Regions from separate parts of the Anaerotignum faecicola genome, predicted to be linked through region 2. Evidence: predicted binding sites of a transcription regulator. Region 2 holds the regulator's gene; each other region holds the start of a gene.
The links. Region 2 encodes HrcA, which represses chaperone genes, less so after heat shock. Its sites were predicted from a motif close to TGTTAGCACTCNNNNNNNNNGAGTGCTAACA; they were not measured.

Region 1 (4,057 bases), on a different contig from region 2:
GCACCTGCTGTATGAGAACTGGAAGGGCCAATCATAATAGGTCCGATGATATCAAATACCTGTAACACTAAAATCCCTCCTAACCTTATTTCAATTTTCTGTCGATAACCCAAGTATTTTTGACAAAAACCGCATAATTTATCGACCTTCCCAATTATATATGATTAAATTCAACAAAGTCAATAGGTATCCATAAAAAAGTTCCTTGTAGAAAGACATTTTTTTCTTATTCTCGGATATTTGTCCGTTCCACAAATACACCCGTGTGATTTTCCACAAAATTTCAAAAATTTTTGAATTTCTTTTCCATAAAAACGAAAAATTACAAGAAAAAAGCCCCACTCTTAGGTGTGTCCCAATAAGAAAACATGAAGAAAATGAAATAGCTAAAAGCCTGCGGATACAAGGAAGTTTCCCGCAGGCATCCTTTGACTTAGGCTGTCAAGGGGAACTGACGCAGTAGCCGTAGCTTTCAGCATTTCAGAATTCAAGTTTTCTTATTTGGGCGCACCTTTTAGAGTGGGGCGAAGTCTGCTTTCGACTTAATGCATTACATGTATCCGTTCATGCCGGGATCAGACATTGCGGGTGCGTTTTTCGCAGGCAGCTCCGCAACAACCGCTTCTGTTGTCAGGAAGGTGGAAGCAACGCTGGTTGCATTCTGCAATGCACTTCTTGTTACCTTTGCAGGGTCAAGGATACCTGCCTCAACCATTTCCACATATTCCTCTGTCAGCGCGTTGAAGCCCATGCTGTCATTCATCTCTTTTACCTTGTTTACAATCACAGACCCTTCCAGACCTGCATTTGCAACAATCTGACGCAGAGGTGCTTCCAGTGCCTTGATGACGATATCCGCACCTGTTTTTTCATCCCCTGCCAGCTCTGCGCAGGCTGCTTTTACCTTATCCATGGCATGAACCAGAGCAGTACCGCCGCCGGCTACAATACCTTCCTCCACTGCTGCCTTTGTTGCCGCCAGTGCATCCTCCATACGCAGCTTCTTTTCCTTCATTTCTGTTTCTGTTGCCGCACCAACCTTGATCACAGCTACGCCGCCGGAAAGCTTTGCCAGTCTTTCCTGATATTTTTCCTTATCAAATGCGGAATCTGTTTCTTCCATGCCCTTTTTGATCTGTGCGATACGCGCTTCGATGGCAGCCTTGTCACCCGCACCGTCTGCGATGATGGTTGCTTCCTTTTCCACACGAACCGTTTTCGCGGTACCCAACATATCCAAGGTTGCATCCTGCAGGGAAATGCCAACCTCCTCGGAGATAACCTGACCGCCTGTCAGTGCCGCGATATCTGCCAGCTGTGCTTTTCTTCTTTCGCCGTAGCCGGGTGCCTTTACCGCAACGCAGGTGAATACATTACGCAGCTTGTTCACAACCAGAGTTGCCAGAACCTCGCTTTCTACGTCCTCTGCAATCAAAAGCAGCTTTCTGCCTGTCTGCATTACCTGCTCCAGAATCGGCAGGATTTCCTGAATATTGGAAATTTTCTTATCTGTAATCAGAATCAGAGGCTCCTCCAGAACCGCTACCATCTTATCCATATCCGTAGACATGTATGCGGAAAGATACCCTCTGTCGAACTGCATCCCTTCTACCAGAGCCAGCTCTGTTTTCATGGTCTTGGATTCCTCAATGGTAATAACGCCGTCATTTGTAACCTTATCCATTGCTTCCGCAATCATCTTGCCGACTTCCTCATCCCCTGCGGAGATTGCCGCTACGTTTGCAATGTGCTTGCTTGTGGTAACGGACTGGCTCATTCCCTTGATTTCTGCAACAGCTGCTTCCGTTGCCTTCTGCATCCCGCGTCTGAGAATAATGGGGTTTGCGCCTGCCGCAATATTCTTCAGACCCTCCTGAATCATTGCCTGTGCCAGAACGGTCGCTGTTGTAGTACCGTCGCCGGCAACATCATTTGTCTGTGTCGCAACCTCTTTTACCAGCTGTGCGCCCATGTTTTCATAAGGGTCCTCCAGCTCAATATCCTTTGCAATTGTAACGCCGTCGTTTGTAATCAGGGGAGAAGTGAATTTTCTGTCCAGAACCACGTTTCTGCCCTTGGGCCCCAGTGTTACCTTTACTGTATTTGCCAGCTTATCCACACCTGCCGCCATTGCGTTTCTGGCATCGGTGCTGTATTTGATTTCTTTTGCCATAATGCTTTCCTCCAATCAAATTTTCAAATTTTTATTTTCAAAAATCAATTAAAATCAATCCTTGATGATTGCCAGAATATCATTCTGACGCATAATCAGGTATTCCTCGCCGTCATATTTCACTTCCATTGCGCCATATTTGGAATACAGCACATGGTCGCCCTCCTTCACTACCATCTCAATCTTGGTATCGCCAACCATGCCGCCGGGGCCGACAGCAACAACGATTGCTTCCTGCGGCTTTTCCTTCGCCTGACTTGTCAGCACAATGCCGGATTTTGTGGTTTCCTGTGCTTCTACCTGTTTCAATACGACTTTATCTCCTAATGGTGCAAGTTTCATTTTCATTACCTCCTATAATTTTCTATCTGTTAGCACTCATCTAATCCGAGTGCTAATTTACAATACCTATATTAACACCATATCCAGTTATATTCAAGACCCTTTTTGAAAATTCACAAATTGTTTAAAAAGTTCATAAAAAAAGAGACTGTATGCCTTCACATACAATCTCTGTCCATTTCCGCTGTCCGCTTTTGCTTTTTTTGCTGTCCTTTTCGTGTCCAATCTGTCCACACCTGTCCACTCTTATTTTCGGTTGCCTTCATCCAGATATGCCGCCGCGCTCAATGCCGCAACCAGTCCCTCGCCGACCGCCTTCGCAATCTGATACGGCGCACCGGTGCAGTCTCCTGCCGCAAAAACGCCGGGAAGATTCGTTTTCATCGCACGGTCAACCACGATATTCTTGCCATCCGTTTCCAGCCCAAACAGCAAACTTTCGGGGGCTGTGCTGTTTTTCGCAAAGAAAATCCCATCACAGGGAATCGCTTCTCCCCCCACCTCCAGCGCGGAAACCCTGCCATTCTCGCCAAGCACCGCCTGCGGTTTTCCTTCCTTTAAATGGATGTTTTCCTTTAAATACATCACCGGCTGATACAAAGGCAGATACGTCACGCGCGCGCAGACATCCGCAAGGAAGTTTGCCTCTGCCTCCCCCTCTGCATTTTCGCCCACAACCACAACATTTTTACCGCGATAAAGCATCCCATCGCAGGTCGCGCAATAGCTGACCCCCTTGCCGAGATACTCCGTTTCGCCCGCAATGCCGCGGCTTTTATTGATGCCCGTTGCCAGAATCAGCGTTTTTGCCTGCACGAAATTATTATCCGCATTGATAACAAAATACTCTCCCATGGGCATAATCTGCTTGATGCGCGATTCCACAAACTCCACGCCCTGCTTTCTGGCGTGGGCATAAAACTGATTCAGCAGCTCCTCGCCGCTTAAATCGGGCAGACCAAGGTAATTATCAACCTTCTCCGCCGCAAACAGCAGAGAGCTATCCAGACTTCTGCCGAAGATGCAAACGCTTTTATTCCGCTGCCTTGCGCTGACCGCCGCCGATAACGCCGCAGGGCCGCCGCCGATAATCCCGATATCGTACATAGAAAAGCCTCCTTCCGATTGACCTATCCAAGTATCGTCCAAAATCAAAATAAAAAACCACGAGAGGAAAAAATATCTTCTCGTGGTTCATTTTATCATATTATTTCAGAAAAATCTGTTGCATCTGCCACTTTTCGGAAATTATTTTTCTTTTTCAGCGGCGCGTGCTTCAATAATCTTTTTCTGTACCTCCATGGGTGCTTCCTCATATCTTTCAAAATGATGTCTGTATTCACCACGGCTCTGTGTCATGGAGCGCAGGTCGGTTGCGTATTTGTGCATTTCTGCGGTAGGAACCTCTGCAACAATGCACTTCTTCATGCCGACTGCATCCATGCTCAAAATGCGCCCACGGCGTTTTGTGATATCGCCCATGATGTCGCCCATGTATTTATCGGGAATCAGCACCTCAACGTGTTCGATGGGTTCCAGAAT
Region 2 (4,057 bases):
GATATCCAGATGCTTAGGACCATCCTGATTCATTGTGATGAAAGGCAGATTGATGTTTGTGGAGGTTACTGTGGACAGCTCCTTTTTCGCCTTTTCTGCTGCTTCTTTCAGTCTCTGCATTGCCATTTTATCCTTAGACAAATCCATGCCTTCTGCTTTCTTGAATTCATCTACCAGGAAGTTAATCACTCTCTGGTCGAAGTCATCGCCGCCCAGATGTGTGTTACCGTTTGTAGCCAGAACCTCGATAACACCGTCACCGATTTCGATGATGGAAACGTCGAAGGTACCGCCGCCCAGGTCATAAACCATGATTTTCTGTTCGTTTTCGTTATCCAGACCGTATGCCAGTGCTGCGGATGTGGGTTCGTTGATGATACGCTTTACATCCAGACCTGCAATTTTGCCGGCATCCTTTGTTGCCTGTCTCTGAGAGTCATTGAAGTAAGCAGGAACAGTGATAACTGCCTCTGTTACGGTTTCGCCCAGATAAGCCTCTGCGTCTGCTTTCAGCTTCTGCAGAATCATAGCAGAGATTTCCTGAGGAGAATATGCCTTGCCTTCAATGTTTACCTTATAATTTTCACCCATGTGGCTCTTGATGGAAGAAATAGTGTTGTCAGGGTTTGTAATTGCCTGACGTTTTGCTGTTTCACCAATCAGTCTTTCGCCGTTTTTTGCAAAGCCGACAACAGAGGGTGTCGTTCTTGCACCGTCGCTGTTTACGATAACAACAGGCTGACCGCCTTCCATTACTGCTACACAAGAGTTTGTTGTACCTAAGTCAATACCAATAATTTTTCCCATAATCAATTCCTCCTAAAAGAACATTGTTCATTTTTATTTTGTACTCAGTTTGCCACCTTAACCATACTGTGGCGAATCACCTTATCTTTATACTTATAGCCCTTCAGCATTTCCAGAATGACTTCGTTTTCACCATAGCTTTCATCATCCTCATGCGCAACTGCCGCGTGCAGGTTGGGGTCGAATTTCTCGCCCAGTGCCTTGATTTCCTCCACGCCCATGCTGTGCAGAATTTCCCGGAACTGCACCAGAGTCATTTTCACGCCCTTGAAGAAAGCATCGTCCGCATCGACCTTTCCTTCCTGTACCGCAACGGCACGTTCCAGATTGTCGATAACTGTCAGAAGCTTTTCAATGGTACTTCTTACGCCGTCATCATACATCACGGCTTTTTCTTTTATTGTACGCTTACGGAAGTTATCAAATTCCGCCAGTGTTCTTTGATATTTGTCCAGATTATCCGCAGCCTGCTGTTCCAGCTTCGCGATTTTTTCTGCCGTTTCATCCACAGCATCTGGAATCTCTTCTGCCTGAACTGCCTCAGCTTCCGCTGCTTCTGCTGCTTCTGCCGTCGTCTGCTGTTCCTCCAGAGCTTCGTCTTTTTTCATTTCTTCCACGTTGTTCCCTCATTTCTAAGTATTTTTATGGTTCCCATCGGATAGATTCCGCAATACTTTTTCAATGCTCTGCACCATTCCATTCAATACGGAAATAACCTGTGAATAATCCATTCGGGTTGGACCGACAATGCCAATGGTACCTCTTGTATTATCCCCCATTTTATACGTCGCTGTGATTACACTGCAATCCTGCATGCCCTGCACGCTGTTCTCACTGCCGATCATAATCTGGATATCATTGCCGGAGCTTTCCTTCAGCATCGTTACCAGCTGATCCTTTTCCTCCAAGGTCTGGATCAGAGATTTTGCCTTCTGGATATCCGAAAATTCGGGGAACGCCAGCATATTCTTGGCACCGCTCATGTGAACCTGTACCTTTTCCGCCGACCGCATCGTAATTTCAATCGCTTTGAGAATCGGCTGCAATAATTCCTGATACTCCTTCAGTTCTGCCTGCAGCTTGCTGACCACCACGCCATCGATTTCATTCAGCGCGCAGCCCTGCAGCACATTGTTCAAGCAACAGCCCATATAGAAGATTTTTTCCTCCGTTGGTGCGCTGTCCATCTTGATGACATGGTTCTTAATGAAGTTGTCACCCGTTGCGATGATAAGCAACACGGAGCTGCTGTCAAACGGAAGCAGGCGAATCTGTTTGATTCTCGTTCTCTGCCCGACAGGCTCCGAAACAAAGGTCGTGTAATTTGTCAGCAGGGACAAAGCCTTTGCGGATTCCTCCATCAGATAGTCAATCTGATTGATATCTCGCGCGACCACGCTTTGCAGATATTTCTTTTCCTCCGGCTTCAGCTCCTTCTGCTGCATCAGATGGTCTACATAGAGCCTGTAGCCCATATCGGAAGGAATTCTGCCGCTGGATGCGTGCGGCTGTAAAATCAGCCCCATTTCCTCCAGATCGCTCATTTCATTCCGAATCGTTGCAGAGCTGATACCTAAGTTATATTTCTTTGCAATGGTTCTGGAACCGACGGGCTCCGCCGTTTCAATGTAATCATTGATAATGGCCTGCAAAATCTGTATCTTTCTGTCACTTAATGCCATACCGTCGCCTCCTTTTTCTTTTATTAGCACTCGTTTAACTTGAGTGCTAACTTCTGTATATAAAGATAGCACTAGCCACCGAAGATGTCAAGTGCTAATCTGAAATTTTTTATGATTTTTGAAAATGTTTACAATTCATTCATATTCTTTCATAAAAGGAACCGCTCAAACACCGCATTGCTCACATCAATCCCCCTTCTGCTCAGCCGCACACCGCTTTCGTCGCGCAAAAGCAGCCCCAGCTCTGCCAGCTCCTGTAATTCCTTCCCATAAACGGTGTCCATTTCCTTCCCGAATCGCTGTCGGAATCGCACAAACGAAACGCCCTCCGTCAGCCGCAGCCCCAGAAACATAAATTCCGCCAATGCATCCGTTTCTGTAATCAACTCTGTATCCTCTCTTAATAAGGAAGTATCTCCTTTCGCAGAAATATATTTTTGCAAATCATAGCTGTTGTGAAAGCGCTTTCCATCCATATAAGAATGTGCGCCCAAGCCCATCCCAAGGTATTCCTCCGCCTGCCAGTAAATGCGATTGTGGCGGCTCTGTCTGCCCACCTTTGCGAAATTGGAAATTTCATACTGTCCATACCCCCACTCCGCAAGGGTGTCCACTGTCCAGTGGTACATTTCTCTGTCCATCTCCTCCGATACCAATTCCAGCTTTCCGGTGCGGTAGCTTTCATAAAACGGCGTACCTTCCTCTATAATCAGGCTGTAAGCGGAAATATGCTCCGGCTTCAATGCCGCAATCTGCCGCACTGTTTCCTGCCATTGTGCCATGCTTTGCCCCGGCAATGCAAACATCAAATCTACATTCACATTCTCAAAGCCTGCCTGCCGCACCGCATGATAATTTTCCAGAAATTCCTCTATCGTGTGGATTCTGCCCAGCCTGTGCAGAATGGAATTTTGCCATGCCTGCACGCCCATGCTCAGGCGGTTAAAGCCCATTTTCTTCAACGCCGCCGCCATTTCATAGCTCAGCGTTCCCGGGTTCGCCTCTGTCGTCAGCTCTGCATCTGCCGTAACCCGAAAGCTTTCCCTAATCGCCTGCATCAGCTGTGCCAGCATAGGAATTTCCAGTGCTGTTGGCGTTCCGCCGCCAAAAAATACCGAAACAACCTCGCGATTTTCATACCGCTTGCCCTGCGCTCGGATTTCTGCCGTCAGCGCATCTACATACATCTGCATCTGTCCTTCCCTTCCTGCCCACGAGGGAAAATCACAGTAAAGGCACTTTTGTCTGCAAAAAGGGATATGAATATATAAACCGATGGATTCCATGCGTTTTCTCCTCCTCTCATTCTTCAAATGATATCATGCGCGCCGCGCTTTTTCAATCAAAGAACACTTCTCTGTATACAGACGTTGCATTTTCTTCCTTCTTCTGCTATACTGTTTAAGATAACCTTTGGAGATGTACCCAAGTGGCTGAAGGGACTGGTCTCGAAAACAACTGCTCCTTTTGGTACTCTCTTGCATGAAAACCATTGATTTTACTGGGTTTTTAGGGTATGATTAACTTAATATTTTTTGCTGTTCTCTCCCTCAGTTCTCTCCTTTTTC
Region 3 (4,057 bases), on a different contig from region 2:
ATTTCAGCCAGTTCCTTCTGGATTTCCTGCAAATGCTCCTTAGACAGCTTATCATCCTCTTTTTTCAGTGCCGCTTCTTCGATTTCATGCTGAATGATTTTTCTCTGGATTACATCCAGCTCGGTAGGCATGGAGTCCATTTCGGTACGAATCATCGCGCACGCTTCATCCACCAAGTCAATCGCTTTATCGGGCAGGAATCTATCCGAAATGTATCTGTTGGACAGGGTTGCCGCCGCAATGATTGCCTGATCCTGAATTTTTACGCCATGATAAACCTCATATCTTTCCTTCAGACCACGCAGAATAGCGATGGTATCCTCAACCGTAGGCTCATTGACCATAACCGGCTGGAACCGACGTTCCAGAGCAGGGTCTTTTTCCACATACTGTCTGTATTCATTCAGTGTAGTTGCACCGATACAATGCAGCTCACCTCTTGCCAGCATAGGCTTCAACAGGTTGCCTGCATCCATTGCGCCGTCCGTTTTGCCTGCACCGACAATCGTATGCAGCTCATCAATAAAGAGGATAATCTTACCTTCGCTCTTTCTAACCTCATTCAGAACGGCTTTCAGTCTCTCCTCAAATTCACCACGGAATTTTGCGCCTGCAATCAGAGAACCCATATCCAGAGAGAAGATGGTTTTATCCTTCAGGCTGTTGGGTACATCCTCCTTGACGATACGCTGTGCCAGACCTTCTGCAATGGCGGTTTTGCCGACACCGGGTTCACCAATCAGAACAGGGTTGTTTTTCGTCTTTCTGGACAGAATACGGATGACGTTTCTGATTTCATCGTCACGCCCAATCACAGGATCAAGCTTTTTGCTTCTTGCCTTTTCCACTAGGTCTGTGCCATATTTCTTTAAAGCATCATAGGTTGCTTCGGGAGAATCACTGGTTACTCTGGTGTTGCCACGGACGGTTGCCAGAATTTTCATAAAGCCGTCTCTGTCCACGTTGTACTGACGGAACAGCTCCTTCAAAGCGGCATTGGGTGCATTGACCATTGCCATAAAGATATGCTCTACGGAAACATATTCGTCCGTCATATTTTCTGCCAGCTTTTCTGCCGCGGTCAGTGCTTTTTCCAGATCAACCGCAACTCTTGTTTCGCCGCCGCTGACACGAGGCAGCCGTTTTACCTCATTCTCCACTGCCTGCGTCAAGCCGTTGACATTGATATTCATCTTCTGCAGCAGTCCCGGAATCAAGCCATCCTCCTGCTGGAGCAAAGCCAACAGCAAATGCTGCTGATCCAACTGCGGATTCCCATATTCAACTGCATTCGACTGGGCGTTTTGAATGGCCTCCAAAGATTTTTGTGTAAATTTCTGTAAGTTCATAACCATTCCACCTTTCAAATGTTTTTTACAAATTCAGGTGATGGGGGATAGCTCCATTCGGGTATCTCCTTATCACAAGACCTATTATATACTGTTAGCACTCGCTTGTAAAGAGTGCTAACAAAAGTTTTTTGTAAATTTTTTGTAACGAAAGAATGAATAAATTATACATATTTTTTCCATTCAACACTTATGCAGCTGTAAAATAGAGGAATTTTTTTTCATTTTTCCGCATCTGAACAGGTGGAAACAAGCCATCTATCACAATTATCCTTTTCCCTTAATATCTTAAATTGATATTGGAAAGGGATACCTGCGCATCATAGCCTTTTTCTGCTATCATATATTCCATACCCTTTTTTGCCAAATCAATATGGTTTTTCGGCGCTACTACAATTTCTTTAATCGGAAGCAATTTATCCGTCAGTTGAATTTGCACATAGGGAATAAGAAAGCCGTCCTTCTCTCTATAAAGACCCGTCCCCTTCTTTTTGAAGATAAACCGATATTCCTGCTCCTCCCGAAAGGCACTGTTTTTGAAAAACATGGCATAAATCGCTGTGATTTTCTGGAATTTTCTGCATGCCTTTTTATATTCCTCACAATCTCTGTTTTTTGCACCTGCCTCGATAATCTCTGAAAAGGAAAGCTGCATTTCATTCGGAATCCCTTCGTTTAAAATTCTGCGAACAATCTTTTTCTGTTCTTCCATTTCATACAGCACCAAGCCATGATACTCAATGGTATTGTTTTCTTCAATGCGTGCAATCAGCCGCTTGCTGTCAAAGCCGATGTTATAGCCGGTTTCATTCCCAAATTCAGACCACATGGTAATGCTGTCTCTGCAATTAGAAAAGGACAGCACGAAATATTCCTTGCTCCTGCCGCCGCCGCAGAGAATATTTTCCTCCAAAACATCCTCTAAAAACATATCGCACAGGGATTTTTCCTCGATTAACTCACAGCAGACCTCACGAATAATCGTTTCAATATAAGAAAACTCCTTGGGGTCATTCAAAAAATCGCTTTTGGTTGCCCAAAAACAATTTGAATGTAAAATCCCGTTGACTCCCTTGCTTTTTGTGTAATGATAAAGAACTGACGCATCAGCGACGTGCTGCAGCTTCACCTGTTTATTTGACATATTCTTTCCCTCTTTCTTCTCCTTACACCCTTGCAAGCAATCTTTCCAGTCTCCACAGGAAACCGTTTTTCTGTATCTCAGATTTTGCAAACTGGATGGGATGGTCAATATAATACTGCTGCACACCAATCTTATCTCTCCCGTTTTTCCCCTTCTTCACATAAGTACCCAAGGAGGTCAATTCTCTTGCCTTCACATTATCCATCAAAATCAAATCCAGATAGAAGGAAAACCAATCCTTGTGCTCCTTGGAAAGAATCGGGGCAGCAATTTCCACCCTGCGCTGCTGGTTTCTTGTCATGATATCTGCCGAGGAAATATAAATCTGCCGTGCCTCTCCCTTGCCAAAGCAATAAATACGGGAATGCTCCAAAAAGCGCCCGACAATGCTCGTCACGCGAATATTCTCGGTTTTTTCGGGAATCCCTGGTAAAATACAGCAAATCCCACGCACGATTAAATCAATCTGCACGCCTGCACAGGAGGCCTCGGATAGCTTATCAATCAAATCCCGCTCTGTGATGGAATTTGTTTTAATGATGATTCTGCCATTCTTCCCCTTTGCAATCTCATTGTCAATCAAGCGAAGCAGTCCCTTTTTCATATCATAGGGCGCAATCAGCAGGCGGGAATAGCTTTCCTCCAAATTCCCAATCAACATATTGGAAAAAAATGCAGCCGCATTTTGTCCTAGCTCCTCATTCGCACTCATCAAGCAAAAATCCGTATAAAGTCCTGCTGTTTTTTCATTGTAATTCCCTGTGCCGATTTGCGTGATGTAGGAAATCGTGTTCCGCTCCTGATATGTAATCAAGCATATCTTGGAATGACATTTAAAGCCCTCCTGCCCATAAACGATGCGGCAGCCTGCCTCCTCCAGCACCTTTGCCCACTCGATATTATTCTTTTCATCGAATCTGGCTCTCAGCTCTACCAAAACCGTAACATTCTTCCCATTCTCCGCAGCCTCAACCAGATACTTTACAACCTGAGAATTTCGTGCCAATCTGTATAATGTAATATTGATGGAAACAACCGATTTATCCCAGGCCGCCTCCTTCAGCAAATTCAAAAACGGCTGCATGGAATGATAGGGATAGAACAGCAAAATATCTCTTTGGCGAATCTGCTGCTTCATCGGCATATCCTCCGTTAAATAGGTAGGCTTTTGCGAATGGAAGGCAGGATAAAGCAAATCCTTTCTATCCTCCGCAAGCTGATATGCCCAAGAAAGCACTGCGGGGCATTTTGCATAATACACCTGATATTTTTTCAAGCCCAATTTTTCAGCCAGCAGCTTCCCTAATTTATGGGTATTCCCTTCCACCTCAAGCCAAACGGGTGCCAAGCGGTCTCTTGCACGTAGCAGCTTAGACATTTGCTCTCTGTAGTCGGGTGCCTCCTCTCCCATTTCGTCATGCTCCAGACTGATATCCGCATTTCTGGTTACGCAAATAATCGCCTGCTCCTCTGCGGTATAAATTTTAAAAATTCGATTTAAATTTTCCAGCACAATCCTTTCTGTTCTTAAAAAGCGAACCCCCTTTTCTGTCGGCAAATAGAC
Region 4 (4,057 bases), 810 kb from region 2:
CACGATATCCGCTGGATCACCACAAAGGAGATTGATGCTTACCCCTTCTGCCCTGCGGATGTGGAAATCCTCAGAAGGCTGAAGCAGGAATATTAAAAAAGGCTTTCCCTGATTTGTGCTGCAGAGAAAGCCTGATTTCGACTTAGCCTAATGGCAGTGCCACCTGTGTGATAAACTTGTGTGGGTCCTTATGCTGCGGCGGCCCCTCCAGATAGGTGTTCCGCACCATACCGCGCGGCTCTAAGCCGTTTTCCTTGGCATATTCCAAAAGCTTTTGCACCACGTCATACATCTCCTCATACGCCCCGTGGTGATAAATGCAGAGCGCAGGCATAGACTCTGTCCATTCGACAAATTCCCCCTCGCTTTCGGGCGGAATCGCCACGCAGAAGGAAACCTCTGCCTTTGCGGTGACAGGGTATTCTGTGAAGTACATCCGCCGCGTGGTATCTGTTCCGTAGGCATGCATGGCTTCTAAGGCGGTATTCCGCAGTGCCACCGTTCGCTCTGCAATCGTTTCGCTGTGATAGCTGCGGCGGTAGATGCGCTGCCGCTCCAGTCGGATGGTCTTAATCTGTGCCTCGCCTGTCTGCACCCGTTCATATAGCTTCTCGATGTTCAGATTCAGCTCATCACGCAGCTTTTCCAGACGGCGGATCAGCGGCAGAATATCGGAGGAATCGTTGAAATATGCGCGGATTTCATCCAGAGAAAGCCCCAGATTTTGAAAGATGCGGATGCTGCGCAGCTTCGTGAAGCTGTCGATGGTATAGTAGCGGTTGCCGGTAGTGCCTTCCTTGATATCCGGCTGAATCAGTCCGCGCTGCTCATAGTTGAGAATGATGCGGCGTGTCACACCGAGTGCTTTTGCAATTTCGCCAATCGAAAATAAATTTTTCTCTTTTTTCATAAAAGGTACCCCCAAAAATGCAGAAAAGGACTTGTATCGTACATCGGTGTACGATGTATACTAGCATTATACAAAGTGCTTCGCCCAAAATGCAAGAGAAAATGGAGCTTTATAGAAAAGAAGCCCGGAGGATCGTGGAAAGCAAGAAACAGAAGTGGTTTCCTTTCAGAACAAAGAGGCTCCTGTTCGGGTGTAATTTTGGCAGCCTTTTGTTTTTATGGGCAGCTTTGTGGACGGAAAAGGGGAAGGGTGCCGATGGAGCGGAAATCAGCATCGGCACATAAAAAAGCCCTCTCGGTGAGAACCGAGAGGGCTTTCTGTCGTCCAAAATTCAATTCCAATCGGTCCGAAATCCATTAAAACCCATAAGTAACGGAGATATTCGCGGTAATTTCAATTTTGCCGTAGCTGATGGTTGTGCCGAGACCGCCGTCTGCCACAGCATCCTCTGTTGCCATCATGCTGCTCTTTGCATTGGAATCGGTATTCATATAATAGTAATTTCTGGAAATCTCGCTGACATTTTTCACGGCACCCAGAGGCTTGCCGTATGCCTGTGCGATTGCGGCTGCGGATTTTTCTGCATTTTTCACAGCTGCCTGCAATGCCTGCCCGTAATATTTGCTCTGGTCTGCGATGGAGAAGGAAACGCCGTTTGTGCCGGTTGCGCCTGCCTGCAATGCCGCATCAATATATTTGCCTGTGTTGTTGATGTCCTTTGTTTTCACCTGCAAATGGGTTTCTGCATGGTAGCCTGTGATGGTGCGCTTGCCTGTTTCGTCATTGTAACGATAGGTGGGGTATACGGAGGTATACGCCGTTACGATATCGTCCTTTTTTACATTCAGGTCGGTCATGGCTTTTGTCACTGCCGCGGTAATGCGGTTGTTTTCCTTCTGTGCCGCCTGTGCTGCTTTGCCGTCCGTGCTGATTTCAAGGGAGATATCCGCTGTATCGGGGTCTGCCTGCACCACACCTGTACCGTTTACGTTGATTTCGCCTTCAGCCGCATACGCCATGCACGCCGCCCCGATGGATAATACTGCCGTCGCCGCACATACGACCAATCCTCTTGCCCATTTCTTCATAATACATACACTCCTTTCAAATATCGAATATTGGTTTTTTATTGGACGAGGGAAAATGAAAATAGTTCCGTTGTTTTTCGTTTTTTTGAAAATTTTCCGAAAAATTCATAGGGCAAAATATAATATTATGTAAATCAATATGAGAGGAATATGGAATAAAATTGTAGGAAATACAAAGCTTTTTCAATGGAGAATTCTCACCATTTCTTTATCAAAATAATTATGTTAAGTTTTTGTTAATATTAGCACTCGCCTATTGACAGTGCTAATATCCGGTGATATATTGTATTCGAACAAAAGAGAGAGAGAAAAATCAAGAAGATATCTTCTCTTGTTCTCAATCAACACATCGGATTTGAACCGATTGTGCAAATCAATTTTTAAGTATCTTTTGAAAGGAGATATGACTTATGATGATGCATAATTATTTGGGCGACAACTTATTTGATGAAGATTGGGCAGATACTCCACTGATGAGAGAGTACTTCGGGAAAGGCAATTTCCTGTATGGCAAGCACGCAAAACATCTGCTGCGTACCGATGTAAGAGAAACAGAAGATGCGATTGAGGCAGACATTGACCTGCCCGGCTTCAAGAAAGACGAAATTCAGGTACATCTGGAAAATGGCTATCTGACCGTTTCCGCAGAAAAGCATGCCGATAAACAGGCAGGCAAGGGCAAATACCTGCGTCAGGAACGGTATTCCGGCACAGTCAGCCGTACCTTCTATGTAGGCGATGCTTTGAAACCCGATGATGTCAAGGCAAAATATGAGGACGGTGTTCTGGTAGTCAGCCTGTCCAAGAAGGCTCCCGAAGCAATCGAACAGAGAAGCCAGATTGCGATTGAAGGCTAACGCTTAAGTCGAAATCAGCTACATAACGAAAGCCCCTATCCGAATGGATAGGAGCTTTTTTTCAGCTTAATTTTTAATCCTTTTCAAATTCACATGCAATCGGCTGCTCATCTACAATCAGAATAATCCGATGCTCACCCTTGCCGATTGTGCCGCAAAGCCCCTTCCATTCCACTGTTGTTTCCAGAGATTCGCCTGCGGGCAGGGTTTCCGTTTCGTCCCGTTTCCATTGGGACACCCTTGTGCCGATGTTTTCCTTCCAAACATCACCCTTCTTCGTTTCCAGATGATATTCCGCAGGATCAAATTCCACATCCCTGTCGGAATCGTTTTTCAGAACAAAGGTAGCCTTGGATGCCTTCAGCGTATCCTCCTTCAGGGTCAGCGTTACGCCGTCAATGGTATTCACCTTATCAAAAACCGTTGTATCATCATTGCCGCAGCCGGTCAGCAGCAGTGTCAGAATTGCAAGCAGTACAAAGCCTCTTTTTTTCATGTTATGTCCATCCCTTTCTTGTCTGTTTCGTTGTCTGATAAAAAGTATAGCATATCCTTCAGACGTTCAACAAGTCAAAATCCTGTTTTCGGCGTATCTTTATGCGTCATATTTTTTGATGACCGCAATACCGATGGGTGTAGGCCCTGTATGCACGCCAATCGTGCAACCGATGTGATACTGCTCCACCTCGCCCTGAAAGCCAAGCTGCCGCATTTCCTCAACCACTTCCGCATAAAGGGCATCAAATTCCTCTTTGTCATAGCCGTAGCCTGTGCAGATGCGGTAATCGTTGATATTCTTATCCTTGAAAAATCGCTTGGTATCGTCAATAAAGCGCTGCAGGGATTTTTTTCTGCTGCGCACAATGCCTGCCGCCTGCAACTCCCCTTCGTACAGCTGAATCATGGGCTTGATTTTCAGCATGCTTGCCACCTGAATCATTGCCTTGCCCACGCGTCCGCCCTTTTGCAGATAGGAAAGGTCTGCGGTGGTAAAGAAAATACGGGAGGTCATTTTCAGCGTTTCGATGCGCTTTGCCGCTTCCTCCAGCGTCAGTCCGTCCTCCGCCATTCTTGCCGCCTCTGTCACCAGAAGCCCCTCCTGCACCGTCGCGGAATAGCTGTCAACTACGATGATTTTGCAGGCAGGGTATTCCTCCATCAGCTCCTCAGCAATCAGCGTAATGCTCTGATAGGAGCTGCTG

Region 1: EJE48_RS07200 (co-chaperone GroES) is a predicted target of HrcA. The motif match lies at 2,543-2,573, and genes of this name have one in related genera.
Region 3: clpB (ATP-dependent chaperone ClpB) is a predicted target of HrcA. The motif match lies at 1,442-1,472, and genes of this name have one in related genera.
Region 4: EJE48_RS04975 (Hsp20/alpha crystallin family protein) is a predicted target of HrcA. The motif match lies at 2,239-2,269, and genes of this name have one in related genera.

The regions. Positions count from the first base shown of each region.
Region 1 covers NZ_BHVZ01000002.1:292,940-296,996, forward strand. Annotated here, with positions in the region: partial or broken gene sdaAB (L-serine ammonia-lyase, iron-sulfur-dependent subunit beta) at 1-2, opposite strand, end outside; gene groL (chaperonin GroEL) at 551-2,173, opposite strand; gene EJE48_RS07200 (co-chaperone GroES) at 2,228-2,515, opposite strand; gene EJE48_RS07205 (NAD(P)/FAD-dependent oxidoreductase) at 2,762-3,622, opposite strand; gene fusA (elongation factor G) at 3,764-4,057, opposite strand, start outside.
Region 2 covers NZ_BHVZ01000001.1:207,014-211,070, forward strand. Annotated here, with positions in the region: gene dnaK (molecular chaperone DnaK) at 1-807, opposite strand, end outside; gene grpE (nucleotide exchange factor GrpE) at 852-1,415, opposite strand; gene hrcA (heat-inducible transcriptional repressor HrcA) at 1,440-2,489, opposite strand; gene hemW (radical SAM family heme chaperone HemW) at 2,639-3,775, opposite strand.
Region 3 covers NZ_BHVZ01000010.1:121,836-125,892, reverse strand. Annotated here, with positions in the region: gene clpB (ATP-dependent chaperone ClpB) at 1-1,349, opposite strand, end outside; gene EJE48_RS09500 (DUF2971 domain-containing protein) at 1,630-2,493, opposite strand; gene ppk1 (polyphosphate kinase 1) at 2,516-4,057, opposite strand, start outside.
Region 4 covers NZ_BHVZ01000001.1:1,016,352-1,020,408, reverse strand. Annotated here, with positions in the region: gene EJE48_RS04990 ((deoxy)nucleoside triphosphate pyrophosphohydrolase) at 1-96, shown strand, start outside; gene EJE48_RS04985 (MerR family transcriptional regulator) at 143-910, opposite strand; gene EJE48_RS04980 (SIMPL domain-containing protein) at 1,267-1,998, opposite strand; gene EJE48_RS04975 (Hsp20/alpha crystallin family protein) at 2,409-2,855, shown strand; gene EJE48_RS04970 (immunoglobulin-like domain-containing protein) at 2,929-3,351, opposite strand; gene EJE48_RS04965 (DegV family protein) at 3,451-4,057, opposite strand, start outside.